2 regions of the Ochrobactrum sp. PL_is483 genome follow, and region 1 is predicted to be linked to the other one. Evidence: riboswitches for the same ligand, from Rfam matches in the RefSeq annotation. Region 1 holds a riboswitch; the other holds the start of a gene.

Region 1 (3,403 bases):
GAGATTAACGGTCAGGCCGTATCTGTCCCACGCTTCAATTGCGGCTGTGGGCAAAGCGGTTGTGTCGATACCATTGGCGGCGCGCGGGGGATTGAGAGACTGCATCGATTTCTGAATGCTGCCGATGCAACCAGCCATAGGATTTTACAGGATTGGCTCGCCGGTTGTCAGAAGGCTGCGAGAACAGTCTCCGCCTATCTCCAGCTGGTAGCCGATCCGCTGGCCGCTGTTGTCAATGTAACCGGCACATCAATCATCCCCGTAGGTGGTGGTCTTGCCACCGCGTCAGAGCTGATTTCTGCCATTGACCAGGCGGTGAGGACCCGAATCCTGCGAAAGACAGAACAGCCGATAGTCGTCCCCGGTATATTTGGCAGCGACGGCGGTCTGGTGGGAGCAGCAATATTGGGGCATCAGGCGTGAGCGTGTTACTGGAAGTCTGCGTGGATAGCGCCGAAGGTCTTCATTCGGCAATTGAAGGCGGCGCGGATCGCATCGAGCTCTGTTCCGCCCTTGAACTGGGCGGCTTGACGCCCTCACAATCCTTGATGGAACTTGCTTCGCAGGCACCAATTCCGGTGTACGCAATGGTCAGACCCCGCGCCGGCAGTTTCTGCTTTTCGGCAGCAGACGAAGCCATCATGATGTCCGATATCCGCAACGCAAGAAATGCCGGTTTGGCGGGTGTTGTCGTTGGCGCTTCGCTGATTGACGGTTCTCTTGATGTTGCGATGTTGCGGAGGCTGGTTGCAGAGGCGCAAGGCCTCGGAACGACGCTTCATCGCGTCTTTGATCTGGTTCCTGATATGAAGACAGCACTAGAACAGGCGATTACGCTCGGTTTCGAACGTATTCTAACGTCCGGTCTGTCACAAACGGCGGAGGAGGGACTGGATAATCTGCGGCTGTTGGCTGGAATGGCCGCCGGTCGTATCAGCATCATGCCAGGCAGCGGCATTAAGGCCGAGAACGTGAGGCGCATAGTAGATGCGACAGGCGTGACGGAAATACATGCTTCATGCCGTGCACCTGTCCCCGAGACGGATGTTCGCGCTGTCACGTTTGGATTTGCGACAGAACAATCATTTCGGACAGCAGCCCGGCGTGTGAGTGAGCTGAAAGCCGCAATCGAACATACTTAAAGGCCGTTCATTCCAAATTCCGTGTGTCTATGACAGTGCTGATTTCGCGCACCGGTCAGCTCGTGAAAAGGAAATTTCTCAAACAGTTCGGGGTGGCACTTAAACCCTATTGCCACCCCGAAAGAGATTGAGTAGAAGTGGCATCACATCAAGAGTTGGGGCGACGCCCAACGCCAACCTGCCTTTCCGGGCAAGGTGGTACTCTCCGCAAAGAGAGGATGTGGCCAAACCGGCAATTATACGGATAAAGCCACTTGCGTCCGCTCCGCTACAAACTAGGGACCGACGCGACTATGCCGATTAAAATTCCTGACGATCTGCCAGCAACCAGTGTTCTCCAGGCCGAGGGCGTTATGGTCATGCGCGAAGCAGATGCCATTCGTCAGGATATTCGCCCGTTGAAAATCGGTCTTCTCAACCTGATGCCGAACAAGGTCACCACCGAGACGCAGATTGCGCGCCTTCTCGGCGCAACGCCGTTGCAGGTGGAGTTGACCCTTGTTCGGATCACCAATCATGTGGCGCGCCACACGCCTGCCGATCACATGCTGTCCTTCTATCAGCCGTGGGAAGATGTGCAGGATCAACGCTTTGACGGTTTTGTCATCACCGGTGCTCCGGTGGAACGCCTCGAATTCGAGGAAGTTACCTATTGGGACGAAATGCAGCGTGTTTTCGACTGGACCCAGACCCATGTGCACCGGACGCTGAATATATGCTGGGCAGCGCAGGCCGCCGTTCATTATTTCCACGGCATGGGCAAGTATGAACTGCCGGGCAAGGCCTCTGGCGTCTATAGCCAGCGCAACCTTGCGCCGTCTTCGCCGTATCTCCGGGGATTCTCGGACGATTTCAAGATCCCGGTTTCACGTTGGACCGAGGTACGCAAGAGCGACATTCCGGCTGATAGCGGGCTGAAGGTGCTGGTCGATAGTCCGGAAACGGGGCTCTGTCTGCTGGACGATCCGCATCACCGCTCGTTGCATATGTTCAATCATGTGGAGTACGACACCACATCGCTTGCAGATGAGTATTTCCGCGACATTCAGGTTCAGCCCGACACCAAGGTTCCGGCGAATTATTTCCCCGGAGACGATGCGACACGCCAGCCGGAAAATCGCTGGCGGAGCCACGCGCATCTTCTGTTCGGAAACTGGATTAACGAGATGTATCAATCGACGCCCTACGACCTGGAAAAAATCGGGAAGCGTTAAGAGCGCACAGCAAGGACAGCGCGACCAGAATGCACCCGAACCAGGGAAGGGCGTGGAAAGATAGGTGCTGCAAAACAAGCCCACCCATCGCGGTGCCAAGCGCTACGCCCACATGCATGGCTGACAGATTGATCCCGACACCGGCATCGGCTGTTGCAGGATCGGTCGTGATGAGAAAGCTCTGAACCACGGGCGAAATCATCCAGCTGACGCAGGCCCATGCCATCAGCGCTGTGCCAAAAATTGTGCCCGAGCCGACTGCAAGCGGTATCGCCGTCAACGCCGTCAGATAGAGAAGCGGTGTCAGTACAATAGCCAGCCGTGGCGACAGTTTGTCGACAAGCAAGCCACCGAGATAACCACCGGTCATTCCGGCTAATCCGAAGGCCACCATCGCCCAGATGGCCTTGTGAGAGGGAATGTGGACCACTTCCAGAAGGTAGGATGAAAGATAGGCGAACAATACGAAATGTCCGCCGATCATCAAGATAGAAACCAGTTGGGCTGACCTTAGCCGTGAGGATTTCAGGTGCGGCATATAAGGTGGCAAACCGCCGGGATTGCGTCCAGTCTTTGGTAACACGCGTAATGACAGGAGGAACACCAGAGCTGCTGCTAACGCCAGACCCAGGAAAACCGCGCGCCAACCTAGCCATTCGTCGAGGATCATTCCGGTCGGAACGCCAGCCGCCATCGATCCACTGATGCCCATGAATATAATCCCGATAGCGCGTCCGCGCATTGCGGGACTAACCAGTTCTGTGGCGAGCATGGTTGCAATCAGGCAAACGATTGCGCTGGCTGCGGCCATGCCGATCCGCGCGGCAAACAGGATCGCATAATTGGGGCTGATGCATGCAATGATATTGCTTGCTATGAAAATGCCCAACGCTGAGACCAGAATGTTTTTCCTCTCGAACCGTGTTGTGAGGATGAGTGCCAGCGGAGCCGTGAGCGCAAAAGTAATCGAAAAAACCGAAGTCAGTTGTCCGGCGACACTGACGGAAACGCTCAAACCGGGGGCAATGCTCGGAAGAATACCGATGA
Region 2 (3,403 bases), on a different contig from region 1:
TGCCGGTGCAGATCAAGGTTGGGCATGTCTGGTTCAAGATGCCGATCAACACGGCTTGGCGCATATCCCCGCTCGGACTGGATGGCGTGGTGCAGCCTCCGGCGATTACGGGTAACGGATCGGATGGACTGAATGTCGAGCTTTGGAACAATGTTTCTGTTCTGCCAAACCCGCCCGGACCGACGACTTATTTTCTGATCGAACGCCTTTAAAAATCTTCTCACCGGGCGCCGGATTGCGCGCCCTGTTGAATATCAATTCAATGTACGTCGCAGGTCCGGCATGTCAAGCGAGAAGGCGGGAATATCGACCTCGAACATGACGCCTCCGGTGCCCTGCATTTGGTACCGTCCCACCATTACGCCTGATGTGGTGCTCAACGGGCAGCCCGAGGAATATTGAAATGAATCACCGGGCTCAAGTGTTGGCTGCTCGCCAACCACGCCCGCGCCGCGCACCTCTTCGACACGTCCGTTTGCATCGGTGATTTGCCAGTAGCGCGAGCGAAGCTGTACTGTTTCAGCGGAATTATTGGCGATCGTTATACGGTAGCCCCAGACATAACGGTTTTCGTCCGGCTCGGACTGGTCTTCCAGATAAAAAGGTTCGACCGAAACTTCGATCCCCCGCGTTACCGCTTTATACATGCGCACTGCCCTGCATTCACATCGGCCCTGACATCCCGCAATCTGGATCGCAAGGATGCTTGTCTATTTAACGGTTCGTCAGTTCGGTTTACGCCGCTATTCGCCCCTCCTATCGCCAAAGTTGCGGGAGAGGTCAACAATGTGGGACAGCAAATACAACGCAATTGCCGAAATCTCCGGCAATTGCGTCGTTTAGGTCTCTGTTTGCAGCCTAAAAGCCACAATATTGGGAACCGGCGTTCAGCGAGCTACCTTCAACGCTGCTTCCACGTCTTCCACGAGATCGTCCGTATCCTCAAGGCCGAGCGATATGCGAAGCAGGCCGTCCGAGATACCAAGTTCGGCCTTGGCCTCGTCGGTAAGGTTCTTGTGCGTCGTGGTTGCCGGGTGCGTAATAAGGCTTTTTGCGTCACCCAGATTGTTGGAAATGCTGAAGACCTGCAAGGCGTTCTGGAACTTGAACGCAGCCTCCTTGCCGCCTTCCAGTTCCAGAGCGATGAGGGTTGAGCCACCGGTCATCTGCTTGGCGATAATTTCGGCCTGTGGATGGTCTGCCCGCCCCGGATAGATCACGCGCTTGACGCCTGGCTTGCCAGCGAGGAAGTCTGCAACCGCAGCCGCCGAATGCGTTTGCTGGCGCACGCGCACGGACAGTGTTTCAAGGCCCTTCAGCATGATCCACGCATTGAAGGGGCTGAGGCCCGGACCCGTGTGACGGAAATAATCCTGCAGGGTGTTTTCAATCCACTCGCGGTCGGAGAGAACCACGCCGCCAAGGCAACGCCCTTGGCCATCGATGTGTTTGGTTGCCGAATAAACGACGATGTGGGCACCGAGTTCGAGCGGCTTCTGGAAAAGCGGCGTTGCGAAAACATTGTCGACGATGAGCTTGGCGCCCGCTTCATTGGCGACCTGCGCAACGGCAGCGATGTCGATGATTTCGAGCGTCGGATTGGACGGGCTTTCAAGGAACATAACCTTGGTGTTCGGGCGAACAGCCGCTTTCCAGTTTTCGATGTCGGAACCATCGATGATCGAGATTTCGACGCCATATTTAGGCAGAAGCGTCTCGACGATGTAGCGACAGGAGCCGAAGACGGCGCGGGCGGAAATCACGTGATCGCCGGCCTGCACCTGACATAGAATGGCCGCGGCCACTGCCGCCATGCCGGATGCGGTGGCGCGTGCTTCCTCGGCGCCTTCCAGCGCGCACATGCGCTTTTCAAACATGTCCGTGGTCGGGTTGGCATAACGCGAATAGATGAAACCCGGGTCCTCACCCTTGAAGCGCGCTTCGGCAGCTTCGGCATTGGGATAAAGGAAGCCCTGCGTCAGAAACATTGCTTCCGACATTTCGGCAAATCCGGAGCGCAACGATCCGGCATGCACGAGTTCGGTTGCGGGGCGAAATTTGCGGGTACTCTCAGTCGTCATTTTTCCAACCTGTCGAAAAGCTGGTCGGCCGGGGCGGGAAGAAATGCCTCGGCGGCCAATAAAAAACCGGCCTTGCGAACACGCAAAAGGCCGGTAACGAACCGCGGCCTTTTTTAGCGAATTCTTTAACGTGGCTGCAAGCCGGCCGGCCAAATCACCACGGAACAGTTTTTCATTATGCCTGTTGGGCAAGGCCGTCAATGCCGAAACAGTCCCGTTTCAGGAAAAGCGTATCCGAGGCGCCACGAAAATACTCGGATTCCTGCGGAAAACCCGGTTTCCCACTGCTCTAAGGGTTGGCATTGACGCCGCGACCGGTCAATGGTCTTTGTCAAGCAGTGCTTAGGCTACGGAGTATCGGGTTGATGATGCAGAAAGATGCTGGAATTCTGGCGGATGCGGATATTTCCGCGCTGTTTGAAAGCGGTTTGCTGGCGTCTCCACGCCCTCTCGATGCCGATCAGATACAGCCTGCGAGCCTGGATCTGAGGCTTGGCGCAAAAGCATATCGTGTTCGCGCCTCCTTCATGCCGGGCCCTGGCACGCCGGTCATAGATAAGCTGGAGCGGTTGAAGCTGCACGAGATCGACCTGACGGCAGGGGCCGTTCTTGAAACGGGCTGCGTTTATATCGTCCCGCTTCTTGAAGGCTTGGCGCTGTCGCCTGATCTTTCCGCATCCGCAAATCCGAAAAGCTCGACGGGCCGTCTGGATATCTTCACGCGCGTCATTGCCGATGGCGCGCAGGAATTCGACAAGGTGCCGGCCGGTTATAATGGCCCGCTTTATCTGGAAGTCAGCCCACGCACGTTTCCGATTGTGGTGCGTACGGGTTCGCGCCTGTCGCAGATACGCTTCCGCAAGGGGCGGGCCCAACTCGATGAGGCCGAACTTGCCGCGCTCCATGATGCGGAAACGCTGGTCGCTGCGGAAATGCCGAATATCTCCGGCGGTGGCATAGCGCTGTCGGTTGATCTTTCTGGCGGTCCTGACCGGCTGGTCGGCTATCGCGGCAAGCACCATACGGCTGTGGTGGATGTGGACAAGCGTGCGGCGCACGACATCCTTGATTTCTGGGAGCCGATCTATGATCGCGGTGCGCGCGAACTCGTGCTTGATCCGGATGAATTCTATATTCTGGTTTCGCGTGAGGCCGTGCATGTGCCACCGCTTTATGCGGCTGAAATGACGCCGTTCGACCCGCTGGTCGGCGAATTCCGTGTCCATTATGCAGGCTTCTTCGATCCGGGCTTCGGGCATAGTGCTGCGGGCGGAACCGGCAGCCGCGCGGTACTGGAAGTCCGCAGCCACGAGGTTCCGTTC

Evidence for each region. Region 1 has a riboswitch for S-adenosylmethionine ahead of AC0TNJ_RS19410 (homoserine O-succinyltransferase). Riboswitches for the same ligand answer to the same signal wherever they lie in the genome.
Region 2: another riboswitch for S-adenosylmethionine. It lies ahead of AC0TNJ_RS01020 (O-succinylhomoserine sulfhydrylase); the one in region 1 lies ahead of AC0TNJ_RS19410 (homoserine O-succinyltransferase).

Annotation. Positions count from the first base shown of each region.
Region 1 covers NZ_JBVPGS010000040.1:266,535-269,937, reverse strand. Annotated here, with positions in the region: gene AC0TNJ_RS19420 (ROK family protein) at 1-423, shown strand, start outside; gene AC0TNJ_RS19415 (copper homeostasis protein CutC) at 420-1,142, shown strand; SAM-I-IV-variant riboswitch at 1,283-1,392, shown strand; gene AC0TNJ_RS19410 (homoserine O-succinyltransferase) at 1,436-2,356, shown strand; gene AC0TNJ_RS19405 (MFS transporter) at 2,301-3,403, opposite strand, start outside.
Region 2 covers NZ_JBVPGS010000018.1:52,650-56,052, reverse strand. Annotated here, with positions in the region: gene AC0TNJ_RS01030 (glycoside hydrolase) at 1-212, shown strand, start outside; gene apaG (Co2+/Mg2+ efflux protein ApaG) at 255-647, opposite strand; gene AC0TNJ_RS01020 (O-succinylhomoserine sulfhydrylase) at 888-2,081, opposite strand; SAM riboswitch at 2,173-2,252, opposite strand; gene AC0TNJ_RS01015 (2'-deoxycytidine 5'-triphosphate deaminase) at 2,447-3,403, shown strand, end outside.